DNA from 4 places in the Streptomyces sp. WAC00040 genome. Region 1 is predicted to be linked to each of the others. Evidence: riboswitches for the same ligand, from Rfam matches in the RefSeq annotation. Region 1 holds a riboswitch; each other region holds the start of a gene.
The links. Region 1 has a riboswitch for cobalamin ahead of MDN94_RS30590 (cobalamin biosynthesis protein). Riboswitches for the same ligand answer to the same signal wherever they lie in the genome.

Region 1 (3,846 bases):
GCCGTCGCCGCGCCGCTCGTCGCCGGCCTCGCCGCGATGCTGGCGGCCCGGCTGACGTACAAGATCGGCAAGAACACGGACCCGAAGGCCACGGCGAAGGGCTACCGCGCCGGGCAGATCGCCTCGGCGGGCCTGGTCTCCCTGGCACACGGCACCAACGACGCCCAGAAGACGATGGGCATCATCACGCTGGCCCTCGTGGCCGGCAATGTGGTCGCCCCCGGTTCCAACCCTCCGATGTGGGTCATCGTCTCCGCCGGTGTGGCGATCGCGCTCGGCACCTACCTCGGCGGCTGGCGCATCATCCGCACCATGGGCAAGGGCCTCACCGACCTCCAGCCGCAGCAGGGCTTCGCCGCCCAGACCAGCGCGGCCAGCGTGATCCTCGCCTCCTCCAACCTCGGCTTCTCCCTGTCGACGACGCACTCGTGCTCCGGTGCCGTCATGGGCGCCGGGCTCGGCCGCAAGGGCGGTGTGGTCCGCTGGTCCACCGCCACCCGGATGTTCGTGGCCTGGGGCCTGACCCTGCCGGCCGCCGGTCTCGTCGCGGCGGCTTCCGAGTACGTCACCAAGCAGGGTGACTGGGGCGTCGCGGCCGTCGCAGTCTTCCTCGTCGCCTCCTGCGTCGCGATCTGGTTCATCTCGCGCCGTCAGGTCGTCGACCACACCAACGTCAACGACGTGGATGACGAGCCCGCGGGCGTCGTCACGACCGCCATCGCGGCCGTCACCCCGCCGCCGGTCGGTGACCTGAAGGCCACCATCGCGGCCCCGGCCGAACCCGAGACCGAGTCGCCCCGCCCGGCCACGGTGTAAGGAAGTAACGGAATGAAGATCGACTGGACTGCTCTCGGCTCCGTTTTCGGCGTGAGCCTCGTCGCCACCGTCGCGCTGGTGGGACTCTTCACCCTGGGTGTCGTGGGCCTCACCAAGCAGGAGGCGGCCGCCCGGGCCGGAGGCTCCGGCGCACTGGCCCGCACCGGCGCGTACGCCTGCTTCGCGCTCTGCGCGGCGGCCGTGTCCTACGGGATCTACCTGATCGTCGTCTGACGACCGCACCGCCCTTCGACGGCCGGGCCGCGAACACCCTCGGGTGTTCGCGGCCCGGCCGTCGTGTGTCCGCCCGTGTGGGGCTCGGCACACTGTCCCGCCGCAGGTCAAGGGTGAGTTGACGGGCGTTCGCGGGCGTGGTGGACTGCCGGGGCCAACAACGGCGGCAGAAGAGGAAGTCCGGTGCGAATCCGGCGCGGTCCCGCCACTGTCACCCGGGATGAACGGTCCCGGGGAGCCAGGAACTCTCACCGCCGGTCACGTCGAACCAGGGCGCGGACCCTGAGTGAGGACTTTTCGCATGCCCGGCCGCGGTACAGCCCTGTCCGTCGGACACCACCCCTGGGATCGCTGATCCCATGCGTGCCGACCGAGTCTTCGTGTACGGCGCCGCCGCCGGCCTCGCCGGCGACCTGCTCATCGGCGATCCCCGCCGCGGGCATCCGGTCGCCGCGTTCGGTCGGGCCGCGAGCGCCGTCGAGCGTGTCCTTTGGCGTGACCACCGCGGCCGGGGCGCCCTGCACACTGCTGTGTGCGCCGGTGGCGCCGTCGCGGCCGCCGTGCTGGCCTCCCGGGCCGTACGCCGCTCCCCCGCCGCGTCCGTCGCCCTGACCGCCGGCGCCACCTGGGCGGTCGTCGGCGGTACGACCCTGGGGCGGGAGGCCATGGCCATCGGTGACGCGCTGGCCGCAGGCGACGTCGAAGCGGCCCGCGAGCGGCTGCCCCACCTCTGCGGACGCGACCCGCACGCCCTGGACGAGCAGCAGATCGCCCGCGCCGTCGTCGAGTCCGTCGCGGAGAACACCTCCGACGCGGTCGTCGGGGCACTGGTGTGGGGGGCGCTGGCGGGCGTGCCCGGGCTGGTCGGCTTCCGGGCGGTGAACACCCTGGACGCGATGGTCGGCCACAAGTCCCCCCGCTACCTGCGGTACGGCTGGGCTTCGGCCCGCCTGGACGACGTCGCCGGGTGGCCGGGCGCCCGGCTGACCGCGGCCCTGGCGGCCGTCTGCGGCCCGGACCGGCGCGGAGCCGCACGGGCCTGGCGCGCGGACGCGGCCAAGCATCCCAGCCCCAATGCCGGCCCTGTGGAGGCCTCTTTCGCGGGCGCCCTGGGCGTGCGGCTGGGCGGTTCCCTCTCGTACGGCGGGCGGGTCGAACACCGGCCGGTACTCAACGAGGCCGGGCGCGCGGTGGAGTTCGGTGACATCGGACGGGCGGTGCGGCTCTCGCGCCGGGTCGGCCTGCTCACCCTCGCCGTCTGCGTGGCGGGGCGGATGCTGCGGCAGAGCCGCGGCGGAAGGAGGCCGGCATGACCGGTGGGGGGCTGCTCGTCGCCGGGACCACCTCGGACGCGGGCAAGAGTGTCGTGACCGCCGGGATCTGCCGGTGGCTCGTGCGCCAAGGCGTGAAGGTCGCGCCGTTCAAGGGGCAGAACATGTCCCTGAATTCGTTCGTGACGCGCGAGGGAGCGGAGATCGGGCGGGCGCAGGCCATGCAGGCGCAGGCCGCGCGGGTGGAGCCGACCGCGCTGATGAACCCCGTCCTCCTCAAGCCCGGCAGCGACCGTTCCAGCCAGGTGGTGCTGATGGGCCGGCCGGTCGGCGAGCTGAGCGCCAAGGGGTACCACGGGGGCCGGCAGCGGGAGCTGTTCGAGCCGGTGATGGCGTGCCTGGAGGAGTTGCGGGGCACGTATGACGCCGTGATCTGCGAGGGGGCGGGCAGTCCGGCCGAGATCAACCTGCGCCGCACGGACATCGTCAACATGGGCATCGCACGGGCCGCCGGGCTGCCGGTGCTGGTGGTCGGGGACATCGACAGGGGCGGCGTCTTCGCCCAGTTCTTCGGTACGACGGCGCTGCTGAGCCCGGAGGACCAGGCCCTGGTGGCGGGCTACCTGGTCAACAAGTTCCGCGGTGACGTGTCGCTGCTGGAGCCGGGGCTCGAGATGCTGCTCGGGCTGACCGGGCGGCGGACGTTCGGGGTGCTGCCGTACGCGCACGGGCTCGGTATCGACGAGGAGGACGGGCTGCGGGTGTCCCTGCGCGGCGCTGTGCGGGAGTCGGTGGTGGCCCCGCCCGTCGGTGAGGACGTGCTGCGCGTCGCGGTGTGCGCCGTCCCGCTGATGTCGAACTTCACGGACGTGGACGCGCTGGCGGCGGAACCGGGCGTCGTGGTGCGGTTCGTGGACCGCGCGGAGGAGCTCGTGGACGCCGACCTGGTAGTGGTCCCCGGCACGCGCGGGACGGTGAAGGCACTGGCGTGGCTGCGTGAGCGCGGCCTCGCGGACGCCCTGGTCCGGCGCGCGGCCGAGGGCAGGCCGGTGCTCGGCATCTGCGGCGGCTTCCAGGCGCTCGGCGAACACATCGAGGACGACGTCGAGTCGAGGGCCGGCGCGGTCGACGGGCTCGGACTGCTGCCCGTACGGGTGCGGTTCGCGCCGGAGAAGACCCTCGCCCGGCCCGTCGGCGAGGCGCTCGGCACACGCGTCGAGGGCTACGAGATCCATCACGGCGTCGCGGAGGTCATCGGCGGCGACGCCTTCCTCGACGGCTGCCGGGTGGGCGCCGTGTGGGGCACGCACTGGCACGGGTCGCTGGAGAGCGACGGCTTCCGGCGGGCGTTCCTGCGGGAGGTCGCCGCACAGGCGGGCCGCCGTTTCGTGCCCGCGCCCGACACATGTTTCGGCGGGCTGCGCGAGGAGCAGTTGGACCGGCTGGGGGATCTGATCGAAGAGCACGCGGACACGGGGGCGTTGATGCGGCTGATCGAGGAAGGGGCGCCGGCGGGACTGCCGTT
Region 2 (3,846 bases), on a different contig from region 1:
GGCGGCTTCGACGAGATCTTCGCCAGCGCCGGCGAGAAGTTCGCCCAGATCAACCCGGCCACCGACAAGCCCAACGGCGCTCTGGTGCCCGGCGAGCTGGGCCAGTGGGGCTACGCCACGCTGGCGCTCGGTTCGGCGCTCGCGCTCTTCATGTATCCGCACTCGATCACGGCCACGCTCTCCTCGCGCAGCCGTGAGGTGATCCGCCGCAACACCACCATCCTGCCGCTGTACTCGCTGATGCTGGGCCTGCTGGCGCTGCTCGGCTTCATGGCGATCGCGGCCGGGGTGAACGTCAAGAACGGCCAGCTGGCGATCCCTCAGCTGTTCGAGAACATGTTCCCCGACTGGTTCGCGGGCGTCGCCTTCGCCGCCATCGGCATCGGCGCACTCGTCCCGGCGGCCATCATGTCGATCGCCGCGGCGAACCTGTTCACCCGCAACATCTACAAGGACTTCCTCAAGCCCGACGCGACGCCGGCGCAGGAGACCAAGGTCTCCAAGCTGGTCTCGCTGCTGGTGAAGGTCGGCGCGCTCGCCTTCGTCCTCACCATGGACAAGACGGTCGCAATCAACTTCCAGCTGCTGGGCGGCATCTGGATCCTCCAGACCTTCCCGGCGCTGGTGGGCGGTCTGTTCACCCGCTGGTTCCACCGGTGGGCGCTCATCGGCGGTTGGGCGGTCGGCATGATCTACGGCACCGCCGCCGCGTACGGCGTGGCCAGCCCGACCCAGAAGCACTTCGGCGGCTCGTCCGCGGAGATCCCGGGCATCGGCGAGATCGGCTACATCGGTCTCACCGCGTTCGTGCTGAACGTCGTCGTCACCGTCGTTCTCACCTTCGTCCTGCGGGCGGCCAAGGCCCCCGACGGCATCGACGAGACCAGCCCGTCCGACTACACGGCGGACGCGGGCGACCCGGGCGTGAAGGTGGAGCTGCCGCCGGCCACGGCGGGCGCTCCCGGCGGTCACTGACCGGTCGCGCGCACAAGGGCCGTCGCGCCTCCCGTCCGGGCACTTCCCCGGCCGGGAAATGCGGCGGCCCTTCGTCGTGCCCTGATACACACTGCCGGGCATGGACATCACGATCAGAAGAGTCGAACCCGAGGAGCACACGGCCCTCGGCGAGTTGACCGCCCGCGCCTACCTCGACGGCGGGCTGCTGGCCCTCGGCGAACAGGACCCGTACCTCGAGGTGCTCCGCGACGTCGCGGGCCGCGACGCGCAGGCGGAGGTGTACGTCGCCGTCGACGACCAGGGCACGCTGCTCGGCCAGGTGGCGTTCGTCCCGGCCGGCGGACCGTTCGCCGACATCGCGGGACCCGGCGAGGCCGAGTTCCGGATGCTCGCCGTGGGCGCCGAGGCACGCGGCCGCGGTGCGGGCGAGGCGCTGGTGCGCACTTGCGTGGAACGGGCGAGAGCCACCCCGGGGTGCGTACGGCTGGTGCTCTCCACACAGCCCACGATGTACGCGGCGCACCGCATCTACGGCCGGATGGGCTTCGTGCGCACCCCGGAGCGGGACTGGGAACCCGTCCCGGGCCTCGTTTCGCTGCTGACGTACGCACTGGAGCTCTCCGGACCTGCCGTCACGATATGACCTCCCGACACAACATGTAGGGGCAGGCGCAGCACCCCGCCCCCACATGTATGCTCATCTCGCTGTCGCCACAGGGGAATCCGGTGCGAGTCCGGAACTGTCCCGCAACGGTGTGATCCGGTGCGCTCTGCCGTACCCGTTCAAGTCCGAGGACCTGTCGACGGCGCATCCGGTTCGACCGATCCGGATGCCCAGACGTCCGGGCCTCGCGGTTGGGCCGGTGGACGCCGTGCGCCGTGCTGCCCCGTCACACGTGCCACGGCCCGCCCCCTCCGCCGGCCCAGAGCCGAGCGAGGGAGAGCATCACATGACCATCGCGCCAGCCGATCCGGTCTCAGCGACGGAGAACGACGGCCCCGGGACCGCGCTGCTGCGGACCTTGACGGACCTGACGGCGGACCTGCCCGACACCGACCCGGGCAAGGTCGCCGCGGCCGCGCTGCGCGGCCGCAACGCCGGGTCCGACGCTGCGGAGCTGCACTCCCTCGCCGCCGAAGCGGCCGCCGGCCTCATCTCGGACGACCCCGCCTACTCCCGGCTCGCCGCGCGTCTGCTGACCCGCACCATCGCCGAAGAGGCGGCCGGGCAGGGCGCTTCCTCGTTCACCGCCTCGGTCGCCACCGGTCACCGCGAGGGGCTGATCGCCGACCGCACGGCCGCCTTCGTGGCACTGCACGCCGCGCGGCTCGACGCGCTGATCGACCTCGAGGCGGACGACCGCTTCGGCTACTTCGGCCTGCGCACCCTCTACAGCCGCTACCTGCTGCGTCACCCGATCACCCGCCAGGTCGTCGAGACGCCCCAGCACTTCATGCTCCGCGTCGCCTGCGGGCTCGCCGAGGACGACTCGCCGCGCGCCCTTGAGGAGGTCGCGGCGCTGTACCGGCTGATGAGCCGGCTGGACTACCTCCCCTCCTCCCCCACCCTCTTCAACTCCGGCACCCGCCACCCCCAGATGTCGTCCTGCTACCTGCTGGACTCGCCGCTCGACGAGCTCGACTCGATCTACGACCGCTACCACCAGGTCGCGCGCCTCTCCAAGCACGCGGGCGGCATCGGGCTCTCCTACTCCCGTGTCCGCGCCCGCGGTTCACTGATCCGCGGCACCAACGGGCACTCCAACGGCATCGTCCCGTTCCTGAAGACCCTTGACGCCTCGGTCGCCGCGGTGAACCAGGGCGGCCGCCGCAAGGGCGCAGCCGCCGTCTACCTGGAGACCTGGCACGCGGACATCGAGGAGTTCCTCGAGCTGCGCGACAACACCGGTGAGGACGCCCGCCGTACGCACAACCTGAACCTGGCCCACTGGATCCCGGACGAGTTCATGCGCCGCGTCGAGGCGGACGCCGAGTGGTCGCTGTTCTCCCCGGTCGACGTCCCGGAGCTGGTCGACCTGTGGGGCGAGGCCTTCGACACGGCCTACCGCCGGGCGGAAGCCGCGGGACTGGCCCGCCGGTCCGTCCCCGCGCGCGACCTCTACGGCCGGATGATGCGCACCCTCGCCCAGACCGGCAACGGCTGGATGACCTTCAAGGACGCGTCCAACCGCACCGCCAACCAGACCGCGGAGCCGGGACGGGTCGTGCACTCCTCCAACCTGTGCACGGAGATCCTCGAGGTCACGGACGACGGCGAGACGGCCGTGTGCAATCTCGGCTCGGTGAACCTCGGCGCGTTCGTCAGCGGCGACGACATCGACTGGGAGCGGCTGGACGCCACCGTCCGCACCGCCGTCACCTTCCTGGACCGCGTCGTCGACATCAACTTCTATCCGACGGAGCAGGCAGGGCGGTCCAACGCCAGGTGGCGCCCGGTGGGCCTGGGCGCGATGGGCCTGCAGGACGTCTTCTTCAAGCTGCGGCTGCCCTTCGACTCGGCGGAGGCCCGGGCCCTTTCGACGAGGATCGCCGAGCGGATCATGCTGGCGGCCTACGAGGCCTCGTGCGACCTCGCGGAGCGCAACGGGCCCCTGCCGGCCTGGGCCGAGACGCGCGCGGCACGCGGCGTGCTGCATCCCGACCACTACGACACGACGCTGACCTGGCCGGAGCGCTGGGAGGCGCTGCGTGCCCGGATCGCCGACGTCGGCATGCGCAACTCGCTGCTGCTCGCCATCGCGCCGACCGCGACCATCGCCTCGATCGCCGGTGTCTACGAGTGCATCGAGCCGCAGGTCTCCAACCTGTTCAAGCGCGAGACACTCAGCGGCGAGTTCCTCCAGGTCAACTCCTATCTGGTGGAGGACC
Region 3 (3,846 bases), 900 kb from region 1:
TCGTCGCACCGGGTCCCGGTGCGACACTGACGTCGCCGAGGATCAACTGCCCGCCGGCAGTGCGGGAGACGCGATCGGCGATGAGGGTCATCGGGCCACTCTCCGGGTGCGGTACAGAACGAGCACGAACGCGGGCACGCCGATCAGGGAGGTCATGACACCGACCGGCACTTCCTGGGGTTCGATGACGGTCCGGGCGACGGTGTCGACCCAGATCAGGAAGACAGCTCCGCCCAGGGCCGTGGTGGGAAGCAACCTGCCGTGTCCGGGCCCGACGAGGGCGCGGGCGGCGTGGGGGAGCACCAGGCCGACGAAGCCGATGGCACCCGCCGAGCTGACCAGGGCGGCCGTGAGCAGGGCGGTGACGCACAGCAGCAGGAGTCGGGCGCGGCCGACGTTCACGCCCAGGGTGGCCGCCGCGTCCTGCCCGAAGGCGAAGGCATCCAGGGTCCTCGCGTGACCCAGGCAGACGGCCAGAGCGGCCCCCAGGGTGGCGAGGCACAGCCACACGTCGGTCCAGCCGGCCCCGCTCAGCGAGCCGAGCAGCCAGAACAGCACGCCGCGGGTGGTCTCCGCGTCGGCGGACGTGACGACGACGAACGAGGTGAGCGCGGAGAACAGCTGCATCGCCGCGACGCCGGACAGCACGACCCGGTCGGTGGTGCCGCCGAGGGTGTGGCTCAGCAGAAGCATCGCGGCGAACGAGCACAGAGCACCGGTGAAGGCCCCTGCCGAGACGGACAGTACCCCGCCGCCGGCGCCCAGGACGACCACGGCGACGGCACCGGTGGAAGCTCCGGAAGAGACGCCCAGGACGAAGGGATCGGCGAGCGGGTTGCGCAGCAACGACTGCATCACCGCCCCGCACAGCGCGAGCCCCGCGCCGCACACGGCCGCCAGAAGCGTGCGCGGGAGGCGGAGGTTCCACACGATGCCGTCACGGATCGGGGTGAGACCGGAGGCGTCGCCCCTCAGGTGCGAGGCGACGACGGACCAGACGTCACGGACGCCGATATCCGCCGGCCCGATGGTGATGGCGAGGGCGACGGACATCGCCAGCGCGGTGAGCCCGGCCGCGCCGCGCAGCAGCGCCGAGGTCACTTCGCGAGTCCGAATCGGCGCAAGGCGTCGGCCACTTGCTCGACTCCCTCCACCGTGCGGATCGTCGGGTTCATGGCCTGGCCGCTGAGCAGGACGTACCGCTTGTGGCGTACGGCGTCCATGTTCCGCGTGACCGGATCGGTCTCAAGGAACCGGATCTTGTTCGCGGCGCTCTCCGCGGTCTGCGACTTGCGGGTCAGGTCGCCGATCACCAGGACGTCCGGGTCGCGGTCCACGACCGTCTCCCAGTTGATCTGCGGCCATTCCTCCGTGGTGTCGTCGAAGACGTTCTTCGCACCCGTCTCACGGGTGATGACGCCGGGGGCGCCGCAGCATCCCGCCATGTACGGGGACTCGGCGTTGGCGAACCAGTACATCAACGTGACGTCAGAGGCGTCGAGTCCCGCGGTGGCCTTGCGCACGCGGGCCTCGAGTTCCGCGACCAGCTCGTCGCCGCGTTCCTCGACGCCGAACACGCGGGCGAGGTCACGTACTTCACCGTGGACGGTGTCCATCGTCAGCGGGCTGGTGCGCACGCCGTCCCCGTCACCACTGTTGTCCTTGCCCACGCAGTCCGACGGCGAGAGGTATGACGGCACGCCGAGTTCCTCGAACTGCTCGCGCGTGGCCACACCGCCCTTGCCGAGGGTGGAGGCGAACGAGGCCGTGACGAAGTCGGGTTCGGCTGCGAGGACCTTCTCGAAGGACGGGTTGTTCTCCGCGAGACGCTCCACACCGGCGGCGGGCTTCTCCAAGCCCTTCATGACGGGGTCGGTCCAAGTGGCCGTCCCGGCCATCCGGTCGGCGAGGCCCAGAGCCAGCAGGATCTCGGTGGTGCCCTGGTTCAGGGAGACGGCGCGCTGTGGGCCGTCTCCCTGGATCTCCACTTTCTTCCCGCAGTTCTCGATGACCCGCGCACCGGCCTGCGGAGCGGAAGAAGGGCGGGGCGAGGTCCCACACCCCGTCAGCAGCAGCATTCCACTGAGGAGCACTGCGGACGAAGCGGTCGGGCGGTTGAAAGACACAGCGTCGTTCCTAGCGTCGAGGGCCCATGCGCGGGGCCCGTCCCTACGATGTGCCAGCAGGTCTTCGGACTCGGGGTCAACCGGACGAGGCGCCTTCCCGGGCCGGTGTCCCGGCCCAGTGGCTGTGTGCCACGCCCGTCGCCCTCACCGCTGCGCGTCAGTTCCGGATTCGCACCGGATTCCCTGACCCACGTACACACACGTACGGAGTTCGACTGGCTCGCGGAAGCTACCACAGGGGTCGAAGTCCCGGCCGTCCACGGGGGTGTGGGGCGCCGGTCGCGCGGAGCGTGTGAACTCGGCCGGTTTCGGCCTTGTGCCCAAGGACCGAGACCCTTTGCAGTGGCCGCCGCCGGCACGATCGGCTTCGTGGGGCTCGTGGCACGCACGCGGTCCGTGCCCTCGTGGGCCGGCACGCACGGGTGGTGCCGGTCGCGGTGCTCCTCGGCGCCGTGCTCGTCTGCACCGCCGGTCCGGTGTGTCGCACGGTGATCGCGCCGGTCCAGCTCGGCGCGGGCCTGATGACCGCCGTGATCGGGACTCCGTACTTCCTCCATCTGTTAGTACGCAGCCGCAGGTAGCACGCACGCCGCCTCGGCGGACCGCCGGCCCGGGCAGCAGGGCTGGCATCGCATGGTGCAACCTGTGGGTTGCACGTCAAAGCCTGATGTGCAACTCTGGGGTTGCACTGATGGTGGAAGCGAACAAGGAGTCTCCTCATGAGCGAGGACCGGATCGAAAGCGAAACCCTCATCGCAGCGCCGCTGGAGCGGGTCTGGTCGCTGGTCGCGCAGCCCGGGTTCTGGGTCGCCGACAAGGCGAGCCTGCCCGGAACCGTGGCCAGGGAGGGCGAGTCGATGGTGGCGAAGAACCCCGAGCACGGCGACTTCCCCGTGCGGGTGGAGAAGGTCGAGCCACCCACGTACCTGGCGTACCGCTGGACCAGTGCGTTCCCCGGAGAGGAACTGCGCGAGGACAACAGCACCCTCGTGGAGTTCACGTTGACCCAGGAGGGCGAGCAGACCCGGCTCCACGTCGTCGAGAGCGGGTTCGCCGCACTGGCCGGGTCCCAGGAGCTGCGCAGCCAGAACAGGAAGGACCACAGCGAGGGCTGGCCCTTGGAGCTCGACGCACTCAAGACGCGCGCCGAGCAGTCGTCCGCGTGACCGACGGGGCTCACGGCGCCGGCGAGACCGTCGACAGCGTGCTCGTCGCGCTGGCAGACCCGACGCGGCGTCAACTGCTGGAACTGCTTGCCGCGAAGGGCGAGGCCACCGCGACGACGCTCGCCGAGCCGCTTCCCGTCTCGCGGCAGGCGGTGGTCAAACACCTCGCTGTCCTGGACGCGGCCGGACTGGTCTCGGGGACCCGGGTGGGTCGCGAGGTGCGGTACGCGGTGAGGCCCACGGCGCTGGACACGACGGCCCGCTGGATGGCCGCGCTCGCGGCCGACTGGGACCGGCGCCTGGCGAACATCAAGCGCGTCGCCGAGGCAGCGGAGGAAGCGGAGCGGGATCCGGGTTGACGCGCCGATCTTGCTCCCGCGTGAGGCTGTTCGAGCACGCGTGGGCCGACAAGACGGTCGGCTCACGGGGCGCCGGTCACGCAACCGGAGCCGCTGCCGCCGCGGCGCGGTGAGCGACTCGCTCGCACCGCGCCGCGGCGGCGCATGCCTCAACGAGGGCGCCGCCGCTCTTGCCGGACGGCGTCCGGCGGACTG
Region 4 (3,846 bases), on a different contig from region 1:
CGACAGCGGCGAGGGCGTGCTGTTCATCGTGAAGAACTACACCGGTGACGTGCTGAACTTCGACATGGCGGCCGAGCTCGCGGAGGACGAGGGGGTGCGGCTCGGGAAGGTTCTCGTCAACGACGACGTCGCGGTGACCGACAGCCTGTACACCGCCGGGCGGCGCGGCACCGGGGCGACCCTGTTCGTGGAGAAGATCGCCGGGGCCGCCGCGGAGGAGCGGGCACCGCTGGAGCGGGTCGAGGCGATCGGCCGGCAGGTGAACGACTCCTCGCGCACCTTCGGCGTGGCGCTCAGCGCGTGCAGCACGCCGTCGAAGGGCGGCCCCACATTCGATCTTCCCCCTGGCGAGCTGGAGTTGGGCATCGGCATCCATGGCGAGCCGGGGCGGGAGCGGCGCCCGATGATGACCTCGCGGGAGATCGCCGACTTCGCCGTCGACGCCGTTCTGGAGGACCTGCGGCCCTCCGGCCCGGTGATCGCCCTGGTCAACGGGATGGGCGCGACGCCACTGCTGGAACTGTACGGGTTCAACGCCGAGGTCCAGCGCGTGCTGGCGGAGCGGGACGTGGCGGTGGCCCGCACCCTCGTCGGCAATTACGTGACCTCTCTCGACATGGCCGGCGCTTCGGTGACGCTCTGCCAGGTGGACGAGGAGCTGCTCAGGCTGTGGGACGCGCCGGTGCAGACTCCGGCGCTGCGATGGGGACGCTGAGAGCCTGGGGCCTCGAGATCACACCGTTCGAACCGACCGATTCCAGGGAGTGCTTGTGCTCGACGCCGAATTCTTCCGCCGTTGGCTGGCCGCGGTCGCCGTCTCGGTGGACCGGGAGGCGGACCGACTGACCGAGCTGGACTCGGCGATCGGCGACGCGGACCACGGCAGCAACCTCAAACGGGGGTTCACGGCCGTCGCAGCGGTGCTGGAGAAGGAGCCCCCGGCGACACCGGGCGCCGTGCTGATGCTCGCCGGACGGCAGCTGGTGTCGACGGTCGGCGGGGCGTCGGGCCCGCTGTACGGGACGCTGCTGCGGCGCACCGGCAAAGCGCTGGGTGACGACGCCCAGGTGACACCGGGGCAGCTCGCCGAAGCACTGCGGGCCGGCGTCGCCGCGGTGGCCCAGCTCGGCGGGGCGAAGGCCGGTGACAAGACGATGCTGGACGCTCTCGAGCCGGCGGTGGCGGCGCTCGGCGACAGCACGCAGTCGTTCGCGGCGGCCCGCGAGGCTGCGGAGCAAGGAGCTTCGGACACCGTGCCGTTGCAGGCGCGCAAGGGCAGGGCGAGCTATCTCGGTGAACGGAGCATCGGCCACCAGGACCCGGGCGCCACGTCGTCGGCGCTGCTGCTAGCGGCGCTCGCCGAGACGGCGGACCCGGCGGAGGGGGCGGCCGGATGAGCGACGGCAAGCAGGTCGGCATCGTGCTGGTCTCGCACAGCAGGGAGGTCGCCACCGCGGTCGCCGAAATGGCGAAAGGGCTCGCGGGCGGCGGCGGTACGGCCCCGGTGGCGGCCGCGGGCGGCACACCCGACGGGGGCCTCGGCACCAGCTCCGAACTGATCACGGCCGCGGCGGAGCAGGTCGACGGCGGCGCGGGCGTCGCCGTCCTCGTCGACCTGGGCAGCGCCGTCCTGACGGTCAAGGCGCTGCTGGCCGAGGGTGACGAACTTCCCGCCGGTACCCGCCTGGTGGACGCGCCGTTCGTGGAGGGCGCTGTCGCGGCGGTGGTGACGGCCTCCGCCGGTGCCGACCTGGACGCGGTGGAGGCCGCGGCGTCGGAGGCGTACGGCTACCGCAAGCAGTGACGGACGGGCGGCGCGGCGGCGGGTGTGGCGAACGGCTCACCCCGCCGCCGGCCGGTGCGCCCGTGCGCGGCTTGTGATGTCACTGGTCGGAGCATTACTGTCACGGGGCCTTGGTGTTCGGGAAACCGGTGCGGTACCGGTGCGGCCCTCGCCACTGTGATCGGGAAGTCCGGCTCCACCCCCTCACGGGGAGCCACTGGGTCACCGCGTGTACGCGCGGTGCCCGGGAAGGCGGAGTCCGGGCGGCATGACCCGTCAGCCAGGAGACCGGCCAAGGTGCGTTGTCCATCCACGAGGTGCTGGAGAGGGTCTCCCACATCATGCATATAGCCGAGGGGTATCTGCCCCCGCTGCACGCGGTCGCCTGGGGCGCCGCGTCCGCCCCGTTCGTCGTCCACGGCGTACGCGCCCTGAAACGCGAGGTCAAGTCCCATCCCGAGTCGACGCTGCTGCTCGGCGCGTCCGGAGCGTTCACGTTCGTCCTGTCGGCACTGAAGATCCCGTCGGTTACGGGCAGCTGCTCGCACCCGACCGGCACGGGCCTCGGGGCCATTCTGTTCCGACCGCCGATCATGGCGGTGCTCGGCACCATCACGCTGCTGTTCCAGGCCCTGTTGCTGGCCCATGGCGGACTCACAACGCTGGGCGCCAACGTCTTCTCCCTGGCGGTCGTCGGGCCGTGGGCGGGGTACGGGGTGTACCGGCTGCTGCGCCGCTTCGACGTGCCGCTGATGGTGAGCGTGTTCTTCGGCGCGTTCGTCGCCGACCTGTCCACGTACTGCGTCACCAGTGTGCAGTTGGCGCTCGCCTTCCCCGACCCGGGCAGTGGCATCCCCGGCGCGCTGGCCAAGTTCGGCGGCATCTTCGCCGTCACGCAGCTTCCACTGGCGGTGAGCGAGGGACTGCTCACCGTACTGGTGATGCGGCTGCTCAGCCGGTCCAGCAAGGGTGAACTGACCAGGCTCGGTGTGCTGGTCACGGGTGCGAAGAAGGAGGCGTCGGCCCGATGAGCCGTAACGCGAGGATCAACACCCTGCTGCTGCTGGCCGTCGCGGCGCTGGCCGTGCTGCCGCTCGTCCTGGGGCTCGGGGACCACAAGGAGGAGCCGTTCACCGGCGCCGACGGCGAGGCGGAGGCGGCTATCACGGAACTCGAGCCGGACTACGAGCCGTGGTTCACCCCCCTGTACGAACCGCCGTCCGGCGAGATCGAGTCGGCGCTGTTCTCCCTCCAGGCGGCCCTCGGCGCGGGCGTCCTGGCGTACTACTTCGGGCTGCGCAAGGGCCGCCGGCAGGGCGAGGAGCGGGCGGCGGCCGAGCGGGCCGCGAGCAGGACGCCGGACGGCGCGGCACCCGCCCCGTCGGTCCCCGGCTCGCGGAGCGAGGGCCCGGACCCCGCGACGACGGCGCCCTAGCGGATGTTGCCGATCGACGCGGCGGCGCACAGCAGTCGCTGGCGCCGCCGCCACCCCTGCGAAAAGGCCGTCCTCGGCCTCGGTCTGACCGTCACGGCCGTCTGTCTGCCGCCCTGGCCGGGTGCCGTCCTCGTCGCCGCCGCGACGGTTGTGATCCTGCTCGGACCGGCCGGTGTGGCACCGCGCCAACTGTGGCGGGCGTTCCGCATCCCGCTCGGGTTCTGTGTCACCGGAGCCGTACCGCTGTTGTTCGCGGTGGGCGGTCCGGACGGCATGGTGGCCTTCGCGCCCGGCGGGCCCGGGGACGCGGCGCGGTTGCTGCTGCGCACCTCCGCCGCGTCGCTGGGTGTGCTGCTGTTCGCGTTCACGACACCCGTGTCGGACGTGCTCCCGCGGCTGGTGCGCGCCGGCGTGCCACCGGCCGTGGTGGACGTGGCGCTCGTGATGTACCGGATCAGCTTCCTGCTGCTGGACGCCGTGTCCAACATCCGCCAGGCGCAGGCCGCCCGTCTCGGCCATACGAGCAGGGCGGCCGCCTGGCGGTCGCTGGCCGGCCTCGGCGCGACCGCTTTCGTGCGCGCCTTCGACCGGGCCGGCCGGCTGCAGGCCGGGCTCGCGGGCCGCGGAT

Region 2: it holds a riboswitch for cobalamin, as region 1 does, so the genes downstream of both, MDN94_RS14245 (ribonucleoside-diphosphate reductase subunit alpha) here and MDN94_RS30590 (cobalamin biosynthesis protein) in region 1, are expected to answer to the same signal.
Region 3: it holds a riboswitch for cobalamin, as region 1 does, so the genes downstream of both, MDN94_RS26460 (ABC transporter substrate-binding protein) here and MDN94_RS30590 (cobalamin biosynthesis protein) in region 1, are expected to answer to the same signal.
Region 4: it holds a riboswitch for cobalamin, as region 1 does, so the genes downstream of both, MDN94_RS34565 (energy-coupling factor ABC transporter permease) here and MDN94_RS30590 (cobalamin biosynthesis protein) in region 1, are expected to answer to the same signal.

The regions. Positions count from the first base shown of each region.
Region 1 is NZ_JAKQZE010000003.1:1,114,035-1,117,880, forward strand. Features, by position in the region: gene MDN94_RS30580 (inorganic phosphate transporter) at 1-816, shown strand, start outside; gene MDN94_RS30585 (hypothetical protein) at 829-1,050, shown strand; cobalamin riboswitch at 1,175-1,320, shown strand; gene MDN94_RS30590 (cobalamin biosynthesis protein) at 1,410-2,363, shown strand; gene MDN94_RS30595 (cobyric acid synthase) at 2,360-3,846, shown strand, end outside.
Region 2 is NZ_JAKQZE010000001.1:3,034,621-3,038,466, reverse strand. Features, by position in the region: gene mctP (monocarboxylate uptake permease MctP) at 1-975, shown strand, start outside; gene MDN94_RS14250 (GNAT family N-acetyltransferase) at 1,076-1,600, shown strand; cobalamin riboswitch at 1,650-1,776, shown strand; gene MDN94_RS14245 (ribonucleoside-diphosphate reductase subunit alpha) at 1,908-3,846, shown strand, end outside.
Region 3 is NZ_JAKQZE010000003.1:214,838-218,683, reverse strand. Features, by position in the region: gene MDN94_RS26470 (ABC transporter ATP-binding protein) at 1-91, opposite strand, end outside; gene MDN94_RS26465 (FecCD family ABC transporter permease) at 88-1,053, opposite strand; gene MDN94_RS26460 (ABC transporter substrate-binding protein) at 1,098-2,078, opposite strand; cobalamin riboswitch at 2,165-2,361, opposite strand; partial or broken gene MDN94_RS26455 (iron chelate uptake ABC transporter family permease subunit) at 2,466-2,707, shown strand; gene MDN94_RS26450 (SRPBCC domain-containing protein) at 2,846-3,292, shown strand; gene MDN94_RS26445 (ArsR/SmtB family transcription factor) at 3,289-3,651, shown strand.
Region 4 is NZ_JAKQZE010000004.1:866,973-870,818, forward strand. Features, by position in the region: gene dhaK (dihydroxyacetone kinase subunit DhaK) at 1-715, shown strand, start outside; gene dhaL (dihydroxyacetone kinase subunit DhaL) at 771-1,397, shown strand; gene MDN94_RS34560 (PTS-dependent dihydroxyacetone kinase phosphotransferase subunit DhaM) at 1,394-1,804, shown strand; cobalamin riboswitch at 1,899-2,094, shown strand; gene MDN94_RS34565 (energy-coupling factor ABC transporter permease) at 2,125-2,814, shown strand; gene MDN94_RS34570 (energy-coupling factor ABC transporter substrate-binding protein) at 2,811-3,218, shown strand; gene cbiQ (cobalt ECF transporter T component CbiQ) at 3,222-3,846, shown strand, end outside.